DNA from 2 places in the Paenibacillus nuruki genome. Region 2 is predicted to be linked to the other one. Evidence: a T-box and tRNA genes for the amino acid it is inferred to sense, from the RefSeq annotation. Region 2 holds a T-box; the other holds one or more tRNA genes.
What was found. The T-box of region 2 lies ahead of tyrS (tyrosine--tRNA ligase). A T-box ahead of a tRNA ligase gene usually reads a tRNA of that ligase, here a tRNA-Tyr.

Region 1: it encodes a tRNA-Tyr, which carries the amino acid that the T-box ahead of tyrS (tyrosine--tRNA ligase) is inferred to sense. The anticodon was not compared.

Annotation. Positions count from the first base shown of each region.
Region 1 is NZ_OY725677.1:4,108,926-4,116,393, forward strand. Features, by position in the region: gene lgt (prolipoprotein diacylglyceryl transferase) at 1-579, opposite strand, end outside; gene hprK (HPr(Ser) kinase/phosphatase) at 592-1,530, opposite strand; gene RCP16_RS18210 (ABC transporter ATP-binding protein) at 1,891-3,021, opposite strand; gene RCP16_RS18215 (PucR family transcriptional regulator) at 3,306-4,493, opposite strand; tRNA gene RCP16_RS18220 (tRNA-Lys) at 4,630-4,702, opposite strand; tRNA gene RCP16_RS18225 (tRNA-Tyr) at 4,728-4,812, opposite strand; tRNA gene RCP16_RS18230 (tRNA-Phe) at 4,830-4,905, opposite strand; tRNA gene RCP16_RS18235 (tRNA-Asp) at 4,944-5,019, opposite strand; tRNA gene RCP16_RS18240 (tRNA-Thr) at 5,048-5,123, opposite strand; tRNA gene RCP16_RS18245 (tRNA-Val) at 5,130-5,205, opposite strand; tRNA gene RCP16_RS18250 (tRNA-Met) at 5,217-5,293, opposite strand; tRNA gene RCP16_RS18255 (tRNA-Ser) at 5,356-5,447, opposite strand; rRNA gene RCP16_RS18260 (23S ribosomal RNA) at 5,524-7,468, opposite strand, start outside.
Region 2 is NZ_OY725677.1:903,773-911,240, reverse strand. Features, by position in the region: gene RCP16_RS04045 (methyl-accepting chemotaxis protein) at 1-1,819, opposite strand, end outside; gene tyrS (tyrosine--tRNA ligase) at 2,036-3,289, opposite strand; T-box leader at 3,383-3,650, opposite strand; gene RCP16_RS04035 (transglycosylase domain-containing protein) at 3,824-6,973, shown strand; gene ccpA (catabolite control protein A) at 7,174-7,468, opposite strand, start outside.

The DNA.
Region 1 (7,468 bases), 1.9 Mb from region 2:
TAAAGCAATTACACCAACAAGGTTCCAGATCGACTCATACAAAAAGGTAGGGTGATGGAACACGCCATTCACATTCATCTGATTGACGATAAAATCAGGCAAATGAAGATTACCTCTTAAAAAAGATTCTTCTACAGGGCCGCCATAGGCTTCCTGATTTACAAAGTTCCCCCAACGCCCAATCGCTTGTCCGACAAGCAAATAAGGTGCACATAAATCCATAATACGCCAGAAGCTATATCCTTTTTTACGCGTATAAATGATCGCACAAATAATCGAACCTATTAATGCACCATATATAGCGATCCCGCCATTCCAAATTTTAAAAACATCCCAAAAGTTATCTCTATAATCCGGCCAGCGAAATGCTACATAATAGATACGTGCTGCAATAATAGCGGAAGGAACGCCGAATAGCACCAGATCCATAAAAAATTCTTGTGGAATCCCGAATCGACGTCCTTCACGAATTAATAGCAATAACCCGACTAATGCGCCGGTACCTAGAATTAATCCATACCAGTGCACCTGAAGCGCTCCGATTGAGAAAGCAATCGGGTTAATTAATGATGTCCCCATGTAACACTCTCCTTAGTCCAGTTCATCCAGATCTTCAGCAATCGTTTCCGTTAATTTATGAGTAAATTGCAATGCTGCATTATAACCCATACGTTTTAAGCGGAAGTTCATCGCTGCCACTTCAATAATAACAGCTAGATTTCGTCCTGGGCGTACTGGAATCGTTACTAAAGGTACATCTGTATCGATAATACGTGTCGTTTCTTCATCCAATCCGATACGATCATACTGTTTCTCTTGTTGCCATGCTTCTAAACGCACGACCAGAGTAATTCGTTTGTTGTTACGAATCGCACCTGCACCAAACAAAGTCATCACGTTGATAATACCGACTCCACGAATTTCAAGTAGGTGGCGAATCAATTCAGGAGCTGTACCATGAAGCTGATTATCCGAAGTTTGACGGATTTCTACCGCATCATCGGCAATCAAGCGATGTCCACGTTTGACGAGTTCTAGAGCTGTTTCACTTTTACCAATACCACTACTACCTGTAATCAGCATCCCTACACCATAAAGGTCTACCAATACACCATGAATCGTAGCCGTTGGTGCTAATTTTTTCTCCAAAAAGCCTGTAATACGGCTGGATAAAATCGTTGTTGCCAGATTGCTACGTAAGACAGGAACATTATGCTCTTCACTGCTCGCAATCAACTCTTCAGGTACTTCAAGTCCACGTGTAATTACCAGACAAGGTGTCTCATCATTACAAAGGCGCTTCATACGATCTGCTTTTTCTTCATGAGTTAACATTTTGAAAAACGCAAGTTCAGTTCTACCTAGAATCTGTACACGTTCTGTCGGATAATATTCAAAATACCCCGCCATTTCTAATCCTGGTCGGTTCAAGTCATCTACCATAATATTTCGCTTTAAGCCAAGTCCTCCAGATACAACTTCAAGCTGGAACATTTGTACCAATTCTGAAACTTTCACATGTTTGGCCATTCTGTTCTTCCTTTCTCTAAGTAGGTTGCTTATCCTGTATGGTGTATTCTATGTGATTCATAATCCAAAGCCAAACGATCATCGCCAAAAAGATAGATTTTTCACAAACCATCCTTTTCCGCACTGTACATAATATGTCCAATGTACTCATCGTAATAGAAAATGCTAGTTAAATCAATTATATTGGCAGATTCACTTACAAATCTATAGATTGTTTACACGTCTAACTCTACTACATGTTCATTATTCGATATGCGCATTTTATCATAAAAAAAGACTTACCCTTCTGATCGAAACCAGAATAGTAAGTCTTTTATCGAATGTTCAATCAGAACTTCTTACGTTATATGATGTAACGGATTAAGAAGGATCTGTGTAGAACAAGTTATCTTGAGATTCTGTATCAAAAATATGAACTTTGTTCATATCAATAGCCATAGTTGCTGTAGCGTTATCACGAGTAGTGGAACGACCATCAACACGAGCAACAACAGTGTCTGTACCTACACCGCTCAAGTATAGCAACATTTCATGACCCAAGTTCTCAGATACGTCTACTTTAGCTGTAAAAGCAGTCGCTGGAGAAGCTTCTAAGAATACAGGCTCTTCATGAATATCTTCTGGACGAACACCCAGAATCACTTCTTTACCTGTGAATCCTTGGTCTTTCAAGATTTGCGCTTTACCACCAGGGATAGCAAGCTCAACACCAGCAGCGCTGAATGTTAGACCGCCTGATTTTTCGGACAATGTACCACGGATAAAGTTCATTGTAGGAGAACCAATAAAGCCCGCTACGAACATATTACGTGGGTGATTGTACAATTCTTCTGGAGAAGCTGCTTGTTGAATAATACCATCTTTCATAACAACGATACGATCACCCATTGTCATTGCTTCGATCTGATCATGCGTTACATAGATAACAGTCGTTTGAAGACGTTTAGCTAGTTTAGTAATCTCAGCACGCATCTGACCACGAAGTTTAGCATCCAAGTTAGAAAGAGGCTCATCCATCAAGAAGACTTGAGGATCACGGACAATCGCACGTCCCAAAGCAACACGCTGACGTTGACCACCAGAAAGTGCTTTTGGTTTACGATCTAGCAAATGCTCGATATCGAGAATTTTAGCTGCTTCACGTACACGTTTTTCGATTTCGTCTTTTTTCACTTTACGCAATTTCAAACCAAACGCCATATTAGAATATACATCCATATGTGGGTACAAAGCGTAAGATTGGAATACCATCGCGATATCGCGGTCTTTTGGAGCTACATCGTTAACAACGCGATCGCCAATGTACAATTTACCTTCTGAAATTTCTTCCAGACCAGCAATCATACGAAGAGTTGTAGATTTACCACAACCTGAAGGTCCAACCAGTACTAGGAACTCTTTATCCTTGATATCCAAATTAACGTCGATAACTGTTGCTTTGTCAGAACCCGGATATTTCTTGAAAATGTGTTCTAAGCGTACGCCTGCCATAATAATAGCCTCCCTGGAATATGAATGTCATTTTGTAATTAAAAGTGTAATAACGTTACATCATAGAGCATATGTCCTTGATCAATCCGTAGTCTGATTTGTAATATCGAGTAGAGTTTACAACATCTTTTCGATAAGTTATAACTTCATTTCAATAGTAAAATCAGCTATGAATTACGGCTGCGAAGGTGATAACGATCGCCTATGTAACCGATTTCTTTTTCTATTATTATCTTACCCTAATCACGCCAAGACATCTATCGACAAACTATACAAAAAAATCATCAGCTTTTTGTCACTTTATACAATAGCAGTGTTAACTTCATCAAAACAGCGTCTTCAAACCGCCGTACATCCAATTCCGTCTCCTGCTTAATTTTGTCCAAACGGTACAATAATGTATTACGATGAATATACAATTGCTTTGCCGTCTCACTAACATTACAGTCCATTTTGAAAAAAGTCTCCAACGTAGCCACTGTCTCTTCATCAGCCAGCATATCTGAATATTGATCTGCTCTAGCTACAAAATCTGCACGGTCTTCATCAGGAATCCGGTACAATAGACGCTCCAAAGACAGTTCCCCGGGAAGATGAATATGATCTTTAACATGAAAAAGTCTACCTAGAGTGACTGTTTCTTTCAATAGAGAGACTTCAGCCAGTAATCGTTCACTAGGAACAATCGGCTTGGATACACCAATATGAAATATACCTACCCATTCACTAGCAATCAATTCATACAATCCTAATGAAAAATCCATCAGTACATCTTCTTCCGTATCTTCTACTTCTATATCAGAGTCACGACCATGACTTTGTTTTAAATCAGAACTATCTTCAATCAGTTCACGATTTGTGAGGATAAACCATTCATTTGGGGATAATGGCAATAATAATACTTCTCCACCAAAATAACTATATAATAGCTTCTCTAATTCTTTGGTTGTAAGCACACCCGTCTGAAGACTATCCGCAATTAATAAAAAAGGAATCATCGAACTGGTTAATCTTTCTTTCAGAAGATACCCATCCGGAATAATCGCTTTTGACTGTCCTATATCTAGCTGCTCTGTCATCCAAGCACTTAGCTGTTGTATCCCTTGTTCACGAATAGACAATGAAGAAGGCTGACTTGCTGTAGCCATAGATGCTGTAAATGCAGGCAACAATAATTCCAACAATGATCTAAGCTTAAGGATAACATGTTGATGATCACTATCGAGTGACTCTTCTGAATCTTTGGAAGTACTAGAAGCGTTTAAAGAAATAGCTTTCGGTTGAATTTGCCATAACGTAACTATAGCAAGATCTTGCTTCACAGCGATCCATCCACTTTCTTCTCGACCCGCTCGATACGTATCTGATTCCCAATCTTTCACAGCCACAGACTGTTCTTCAATACGGTAATCTATGATTGATTCAATATGTTCTTTTAATGTACTCCAGTTCATATCATAAATTCCTTCCATAGCTAGAATCATACATTGATGGCTACTTATTATATGGATAAAAAATCAACATAATAAGACTACTCCATCAAATTATACAAAAAAGCAGACAAAACAAAAAGCACCCTGCTGATTAGCAAGATGCTTTTTAATATGATGAGTCATGAAGGGCTCGAACCTTCGACACCCTGATTAAAAGTCAGGTGCTCTACCGACTGAGCTAATGACTCATATTAAGTTTAAAGTAAATAAAACTGGTGGAGGCTGATGGATTCGAACCACCGAACTCGGAGAGAACAGATTTACAGTCTGCTGCGTTTGGCCACTTCGCTAAGCCTCCATAATGAATACAAAAAATGGTGGCTCGGGACGGAATCGAACCGCCGACACGAGGATTTTCAGTCCTCTGCTCTACCGACTGAGCTACCGAGCCATAACATATTCATTATATATTTTATTTAATTAAAAAAATGGCGGAACCGACGGGATTTGAACCCGCGATCTCCTGCGTGACAGGCAGGCATGTTAACCCCTACACCACGGTTCCAGGGTTGTATAACTTTTTGAAATGAAAATGGTGCCGGCGAGAGGATTTGAACCCCCGACCTACTGATTACAAGTCAGTTGCTCTACCAACTGAGCTACACCGGCATATGGTGGTGGAGATTGACGGGATCGAACCGCCGACCCTCTGCTTGTAAGGCAGATGCTCTCCCAGCTGAGCTAAATCTCCAGGGATATGTATGGTAGCGGCGAAGGGAATCGAACCCCCGACCTCACGGGTATGAACCGTACGCTCTAGCCAGCTGAGCTACACCGCCACATTTAAAAACTAGTCTTTCATGATATGCTGTCCACTATTCTTATTTAACATAAGATCTAGTGGCGGAGAGAGAGGGATTCGAACCCTCGCACCGCTAACGCAGTCTAACCCCTTAGCAGAGGGTCCCCTTATAGCCACTTGGGTATCTCTCCATGTTAAATCATATACAGACAGGTTAGTTGCTCCCTGAAAACTGAATCCGAAAACTGAAACACCGCGTTTGTAGATTTGGATAAGCCCTCGACCGATTAGTATTGGTCAGCTCCATGCCTTACGGCACTTCCACCCCCAACCTATCAACCTCGTCGTCTACAAGGGGTCTTACATACTGGGAAATCTCATCTTGAGGGGGGCTTCACGCTTAGATGCTTTCAGCGCTTATCCCTTCCGCACGTAGCTACCCAGCGATGCTCCTGGCGGAACAACTGGTACACCAGCGGTGCGTCCATCCCGGTCCTCTCGTACTAAGGACAGCTCCTCTCAAATTTCCTACGCCCACGACAGATAGGGACCGAACTGTCTCACGACGTTCTGAACCCAGCTCGCGTACCGCTTTAATGGGCGAACAGCCCAACCCTTGGGACCTACTTCAGCCCCAGGATGCGATGAGCCGACATCGAGGTGCCAAACCTCCCCGTCGATGTGGACTCTTGGGGGAGATAAGCCTGTTATCCCCAGGGTAGCTTTTATCCGTTGAGCGATGGCCCTTCCATGCGGTACCACCGGATCACTAAGCCCGACTTTCGTCCCTGCTCGACGTGTCTGTCTCGCAGTCAAGCTCCCTTATGCCTTTACACTCTTCGAATGATTTCCAACCATTCTGAGGGAACCTTAGGGCGCCTCCGTTACACTTTAGGAGGCGACCGCCCCAGTCAAACTGCCCACCTGACACGGTCCCTGTACCGGATCACGGTACGAGGTTAGAACTCAAATGCGATCAGGGTGGTATCCCAACGGCGCCTCGACCGAAGCTTGCGCTCCGGTTTCTACGGCTCCCACCTATCCTGTACAAATCGCACCCCAGTTCAATATCAAGTTGCAGTAAAGCTCCATGGGGTCTTTCCGTCTTGTCGCGGGTAACCTGCATCTTCACAGGTATTAAAATTTCACCGGATCTCTCGTTGAGACAGCGCCCAAATCGTTACGCCATTCGTGCGGGTCAGAATTTACCTGACAAGGAATTTCGCTACCTTAGGACCGTTATAGTTACGGCCGCCGTTTACTGGGGCTTCGGTTCATAGCTTCGCTTGCGCTAACCACTCCCCTTAACCTTCCAGCACCGGGCAGGCGTCAGCCCGTATACTTCGCCTTGCGGCTTCGCACAGACCTGTGTTTTTGCTAAACAGTCGCTTGGGCCTTTTCACTGCGGCCCCCTCGTGCTATTCACACTACCGGGGCACCCCTTCTCCCGAAGTTACGGGGTCATTTTGCCGAGTTCCTTAACGAGAGTTCTTCCGCGCGCCTTAGAATTCTCTTCTCACCCACCTGTGTCGGTTTACGGTACGGGCACCTGCTTCCTGGCTAGAGACTTTTCTTGGCAGTGTGAAATCATGACCTTCGCTACTACAATTTTCGCTCCTCATCACAGCCTGGCCTTGCGGTATGCGGATTTGCCTACATACCAGCCTCACTGCTTGAACGGACATCCATCAGTCCGCGTCACTATCCTCCTGCGTCATCCCATTGCTCATAACGGCTTTCGGTGGTACAGGAATTTCAACCTGTTGTCCGTCGACTACGCCTTTCGGCCTCGCCTTAGGTCCCGACTTACCCTGAGAGGACGAGCCTTCCTCAGGAATCCTTGGGTTTTCGGCGGATCAGATTCTCACTGATCTTTTCGTTACTCATACCGGCATTCTCACTTGAATGAGGTCCAGCGCTCCTTGCGGTACACCTTCAATCTTCATTCAACGCTCCCCTACCCCTGATACTAATGTATCAAGCCATAGCTTCGGTGGTGTGTTTAGCCCCGTTACATTTTCGGCGCAAAGTCACTCGACCAGTGAGCTATTACGCACTCTTTCAATGGTGGCTGCTTCTAAGCCAACATCCTGGTTGTCTGTGCAACTTCACATCCTTTCCCACTTAACACACACTTGGGGACCTTAGCTGATGGTCTGGGCTGTTTCCCTTTCGACAATGGATCTTAGCACTCACTGTCTGACTCCCGGAA
Region 2 (7,468 bases):
CTACACTTTCGATATCCTCACTAATCGAAGCAAACATCTGCTTCGTATCTTCGAGCATCGTAATTCCTTCTGTGACTTGTAAAGATCCGTCTTTCATCCCACTGACTACCGCAGACGTCTCTGCTTGCATAGAAACGATCTGCTCTGTAATCAACTTGGCAGAGTCTCCAACATTATTAGCTAGATTACTGATCTCTGAGGCTACTACAGCGAACCCTCGACCTGCTTCTCCTGCTCGCGCCGCTTCAATAGAAGCATTTAACGCCAGCAATGTAGTCTGCTTGTTAATCGATTGAATCATATCTATAATACTGCTGATTTGTTGAGAGCGTTCATTAAGCGAAGCTGCCATACGTCCTGCTTCATCCATTACTTCTTTGGCTCTATCAATCTGCTCTACTGCTTTGTTCAGACGATTATTCCCTTGTTCAGCTTTCTGTTCAATCACAACTGTAGCTTCCGATACTTCTTGTACCGATTCAGCGATCCGTTGTACGCCAATAGCCATTTCTTCCATTGCGACTGTACTTTCATCTGCTGCTTTTAACTGCAAGTCGGCTCCATTTTCCATCTCATGCAATTCTTTTACATTATGCCCTGCATCGGTTGCCGCCATAGCTGAATCTTGAGCAATCTGAGCTGCGGCATTTTGAACCATGGTGGATTGTTGATTAAGATGCGCCATGATCCCACTTGTCGATTCTAATACTTTATTAAATTCGGTAGCCATTTGTCCAAATTCATCCGCTCGTTGATTAGACAAGCGTTCAGAATAATCGCCTACAGCCATTTTACGACTTACGTCTACTACTTTACGTGTTTCACGAATCAGTCCTATATTATTCCACAAAATAGCAGCACTAATTACAATAATACCTATGGCTCCTACAATCAGTAGAATATGTAACAATTCTTGAGTTGGCTGTTTAATTTCAGAATCTGGTAAAATAACAGCGATTTTCCAACCTGTCTCTGCAACAGTTGCATAGAAAATCGTATTCAACTCTCCTTGAATATTTAATACGGTATTGCCTGTTTGATTTTTGTTCATCAAATTAGCTACGGTTTGAATACCATCTATTTTCTCATCTTGTAACGGAGTATCTTCTACAATCTCTTTTCTTCCACTTGCAAGTACTTCACCTTTACTACTGATTAAGAATGCACGACCTGCTGTGCCTATTTTGAGATTGTTAATATAATCTTTAATATTATTCATACTCACATCGGCGGCTACTATTCCTAATACTTGCCCATCATTATTACGAATCGTTTTTCCTGCTGTAATCATCTTCATTTTGCTCACAGAATCGGTAAAAGGTTCTGTATAATAAATCTTATCAAAATTGTTCAGTGTACCTGTATAGTAAGGCTGTGTTAAATAATCATAAGCTGGATCATCATATTCTGTAGTGGTATTAATTTTGTCTCCATCTCGTACCGCATATATCGAACGATACTTTACGCCTTGTTCATACGCATTCTCAGCAAAGAAAATACCAGTTCCATACGTAAATGAACTTAACATTTGCCAGCGTTCTGCTAGCTTGAAATAATCGGGAACGCTAATTGTATTCCCTAACTCTCCAGTAGCGGCGGCGAGTGATGATACAATCATCGAATTCTGTTTTAACTGACTGTTTAAATTTTCGTTCAAGCCTGTTAATGTTGTTGCAGCATTAGTGTTGATTTCGGTATTGAGTTTTTGTTTGGCAAATTGATACGATAGCGCACTAATGAGCACAAGAGCAATAATAACAATCGGGAGTAGCGTTAACAGTGTGCGAGCTTGGATGCTTTTAAACTTAAATCTACGCAATGTAATTACCTATCCTCTCTATATCTATAATAAAATCCACATTCTACTTATATCGACAAATTGATACATAAAGTTAACAGTTTCATTTTGAGATATTGAACGAACAATAGATAAAATAAGGAGTATATGCTCAAAAATCTATAAACAAGTACAACAAAAAAACCTTTATCATCACCGAAGCGATCATAAAGGTTTTTGTTTTTGAATTAAGCTGGATTAAGCTTTTTTGATTTTAGCAAATTTACGTTTACCTACTTGAACAATATCACCATCAGCTAGTTCAATACTTGCATTTACATCATCATGCTTTTGTTCGTTGATTTTGAGTGCACCTTGTTGAATACTGCGTCTAGCCTCACTCGTAGATGTTGCAAATCCAAGCGTCATTACCAGTTTGATCAGCCCGATTTGTCCATTTTCTAGTACACTCTCGTCCAATACTACTTCTTGAATATCATCAGGTAATGCACGTTGCTGGAATACAGTTACAAAGTGATTTTTTGCAGCTACTCCTGCTTCTTCATTATGGAACATACGTACATAATTTTGTGCCAGATTCATTTTGGCATCACGTGGATGTACAGAACCATCTGCAAGCCCTGCTTTGAGTGTAGCCAAATCTTCATTCGAAATATCTGTTGTTAACTCATAGTACTTAAGCATCAATTCATCCGGTACACTCATTGATTTACCAAAGATTTCATTCGGCTCTTCATCAATGCCAATGTAGTTACCCAGACTTTTACTCATTTTTTGAACACCATCTAGACCTTCGATAATAGGTAAAGTAATCGCAACTTGAGTAGCTTTACCGTATTCTTTTTGCAGTGTACGTCCCATCAATAAGTTAAACTTCTGATCGGTACCCCCAATTTCAATATCACTTTCAAGAGCTACCGAATCCATCCCTTGCATTAGTGGGTAGAAAAATTCGTGAATACTGATCGGCTGACCGCCCTGGTAACGCTTCGTAAAATCATCACGCTCTAGCATACGGGCTACTGTAACTTTAGCTGCCAAATTTACCACATCGGCAAAATTCATCGGACTTAGCCATTCCGAGTTAAAGTATACTTTCATTTTACTTGGATCAAGGATTTTGGTGATCTGTTCTTTGTATGTCTCTGCATTGTGTTTAACCTGTTCTTCTGTTAATTGCTTACGTGTCTCTGACTTACCTGTAGGATCACCAATACGTCCTGTAAAGTCACCGATAATTAATTGAACATGATGTCCCAATTCTTGAAATTGACGTAATTTCTGCAAAACAACAGTATGACCGATATGAATATCCGGTGCAGATGGATCTAGACCTAATTTGACTGTTAATGGCTTGCCTGTTGCTACAGACTTGATCACTTTCTGACGTAATGCATCTTCAGGAATAATCTCTGCTGTTCCTCGCTGAATCACACTTAATTGCTTTTCGACTTCTGCTTGTTGCGCTGACGTTAATTCTTCCCATTTCATTATTCATTTGCTCCCTTATTCGATAGTATACGGATCACTTCCGCTGGAGTGCCTGCTTGAAAATGCGCATCAAAAAAGACCTACCCATCCCCATAAAGGGACGAGCAGGCCTCGCGTTACCACCCTAATTAGAAGACTGATCCTATACCTATATTGATAAAATCATAAGATATATTCAGCTTCTCACTTCATTATATATAACGGAATCTTCATTCCGGCTTGATATTATCAATAAAACTACTAATATCAAACGACTCCAGACCTGTAATTCAAAGGAAGTCCGCTTGCCGATTTGCACCAACCATCGGTTCTCTGAGAACGGTAATCTCCACTTCTACTGGGTGTCTTTCTTCGTCTTTGTGTTATGTAATTGTAGATTGCTTCAACGTATCACTTTTATAACATACCTTTTACAAACAAGTCAATGCTTGTTCACATCCGACTTTGTGCCCATCCTGCTTTTATCGGTCATAAGAAACTGATTATAGCGTAATTTTTATGATATAATAGTGGCTGGTAAAAGGGGGAAGTTACATGGCTGAAAAGAAGGACAAGCGTCCAACAAATAAGTCCACTAGCAAGCATGCTAGATTCCGCAAATTACTCACTATTTTGAAATGGGTAGTTATTGCTGGGTTTGCCATTTGCCTGTTTGGTGGAGGTATTTTGATGGGCTACGTTTCTTCGATTGTAAAAGACGAACCGGTGCGTTCGCGTGAAGAAATAGTCAAAAAAATCAACGAAAATGCAGTGACCGGTTTTGCTTATTTTAATGACGGTTCCCCGATCGGACAACTTCGTACAGAAGAAGATCGTCGATTGGTGACTTATGAACAGATTCCTCAACCTGTCATCGACGCCATTATTTCCATAGAAGATAATCATTTTTATGAACATAAAGGTGTTGACATGAATGGTACGCTGCGTGCTGTCAAACAGCGTGTACTGAATGAATCCGTCCAAACCGGAGGTAGTACACTTACACAGCAATTGTCGAGACGGGTCTTTTTGAACTTGGACAAAACAGATGATCGCAAAATTAAAGAAATGTTGCTTTCTCTTCGGATCGAGCGCTTTATGACCAAAAATGAAATTTTGACTGCTTATTTGAACAAAATGCCTTTTGGTAAAGGTTCAAGCGGATACAATATTTTTGGGATCAAAGCAGCAGCTAAAGGTATTTTTGCTGTAAACGATCTCAGTAAAATCAATATCGCGGAAGCCGCTTATATTGCAGGTCTACCTCAATTGCCAACCGCTTACTCTGCTTTTGACAGTAGCGGTAAATTCAATGAAAAAGGATTTAAACGTGCAGTCGGCAGACAACAACTGGTTCTTGAACGGATGAAAGAGCTAGGTAAAATTACAGCTAGTGAATATAATGAAGCAATTAACTTTGATCTCAAAAGTTCACTCGCCAAACCAACAGCCAAAGCGTATTCTCAATATCCTTACTTAATGATGGAAATTGAACGACAAGGCGCGCAAACAATTGTAAAAATGGAAAATCCAGATTTGGATATGTCCACTCTGTCTTCTGAAGAACGAAATCAACTGTTTGAAGATGCACGTCAGAAATTGTTAACTGGTGGTTATCGTGTCTATACAACGATTAACAAAACAGTCTATAACACGATGCATGAAGTCGCTGAAGATAGTAGTAATTTCTCACCCGACAGTAATACCAAAGGCAAAGAGCAAACTGCGGCTATGATGATTAATCATAAGACAGGCGCTATTCTTGGTATGATTGAAGGTCGTAGCTTCCAGGAAGAACAGATGAATTATGCTACTCAGATGACAAGGCAACCGGGTTCTACAATGAAGCCGATCGCTGCTTATCTGCCTGCTCTAGACGCAGGTCTGGTGCAACCGGCAAGTATTCTGGATGATGCACCAATTATTTTGAAAGACGGCGGTAAAGGCTATCATATCCCTGCAAACGCGAACGGACGCTATCAAGGTCTAGTCACTGCTCGGACTGCATTAGATGAATCGCTAAATATACCTGCCCTCAAATTATTTAATCAAAAAGTAGGTATTGATAAAGCTTGGGCATTTTCCAAAAAATTAGGTATCACTACGATTCAAGATACCGATTACTCTGCTCAAACCGGAGTACTGGGCGGTCTTAAATATGGAGTGACTGTAGAAGAATTAACCAATGCCTATGGCTCCATTCCGAATCAAGGGATATTCAATGATGCTTATATGATCGATAAAATTGTTGATCCGTATAACAAAATCGTTTACAAACACAAAGCTGATCCACAACGAGTCTTTTCGAAGCAAACCGCTTATCTTATGACCGATATGCTTCGCAGTGTTATCACAGATTCTCGTGGTACAGGGAGAACGATGCAGACCTTATTTAATAAATACGGAAAAATACCGATTGTCGGTAAAACCGGTTCTACTCAGAACTATGCTGATGTCTGGTTTATGGGCTTCACACCGGATATTACACTTGGTGTATGGGCAGGTTATCGTGAGCCTGTAAATACCTTGTCCGAGGATGGTAAAAAGCGTGCTCGTACCTTATGGGCAACGATTATGAACAAAGTTACTGATAGTGATCCCGAGTTGTTCAAAACCGATGCTTTTAAAAAGCCAGATGGTATTGTCACACAGACAGTGTCTGGATTTAGTGGTAAATTACCAACATCGGCTACACGACAATCCGGTAATCTAGTGACCGATATTTTCAATGCTAAATATGTACCTAAAGACTTTGATGATGGTGTAGCTTATGCGAAATATATTACGTACAATGGCGTAAATTATATTCCTCAAGATAGCACACCAGATGATATGGTCAATCAACGTACAGTCGTCAAACGGGAAATGCCTATTTCAGAATTAATCAAAGATCTGCAACATGCTCTAGCTAATATGTCAGGTCCTAAATATGCGCTATGGCGTTATCTTCCTGAAGATGCAGGTACAGATGCTCCAACTCGGATCGATCCAAGGCAAGATGATGGTGGGTCACCAAATCCACCAACTAATGTGCGCTTATCGACCAGTGGTAGCGATGCGCGAATTACCTTTAACTCAGGTGGTTCAGGAGATGTGGTAGGTTACCGTCTGTACCGTTCATCCGGTGATGGTTCTTATCAATATCAGAAGTCTGCACAGCTAGGTAGTAGTCAATTTAATTCATTTGTATCTGCAAATGGTAACTTCTCTTTCTATGTAACAGCCGTTGATGTCGGTGGACATGAATCGAGTCCAAGTAATACGGCGGATTACAGTGCAGCACCAGTACCGGTAGAAGAGCCTGATGAAGGCACCTTATTACCAGATGGAACGACTGAAGAACCTGCAACGGATGGCACGACGCCACCAGCAGAAGGCGAATCGACTGAGCCTGCTACAACTACCGAAGAAGCGGCTCCTGCTAAAGCAAAAGCAGCGCCTTCGGCTCCGTCTTCACTTAGCGCTAAAGGCGCAGGTAAAAGTGCAGTCGTGATCTCTTGGGGCGCTCCATCGCAGACTGCCACTAATTACAAAGTATACTTTAGCAAAACAAGTGGGGGTCCGTATAATCTAGCTGGATCAACACCAGATACCAAGTTCCAATATAATTCCAGTCGTAAAATTGATGGTTGGTTTTATGTAGTAGCTGTTAATGAAAGTGGTTCTTCTTCTCCATCATCACCTGTTCAGTATAAAGGGAAATAAACTAAAAATAGATTAATTGAACAGCGAGTACCGATTTAATATTTATCGGTACTCGCTGTTTTTCTTTTATTAAAAATTGTAATCAACCATTAATATCTATCAAGTTAGTTCCGTTGGGTAGGTATAGTCTAAAGATATAACAAAAAAAGCATCCTCTCCTTAAAGGAAAAGATGCTTTTGATTATTGCGGATATTCAATATTAGTTTAATTGATTGACAGACAAGCGTAGGATGGTTTCGTGTGGCAAAATAACACGAGTGTTCTCTACGTTTTCTTTTTTCATCAACTTCGTTAACAAACGCATAGCTACAGCACCTAGATCATACATCGGTTGAGCTACAGTCGTTAACTGTGGACGTACCATCGAAGCTAGACGAATATTATCTACCGAAATAATAGAGAAATCGTCTGGTACTTTCAAGCCTTCATCTTGAATGCTGTGAATCGCACCAATCGCCATTTCATCTGTTGCTGCAAAAATAGCCGTTGGGCGC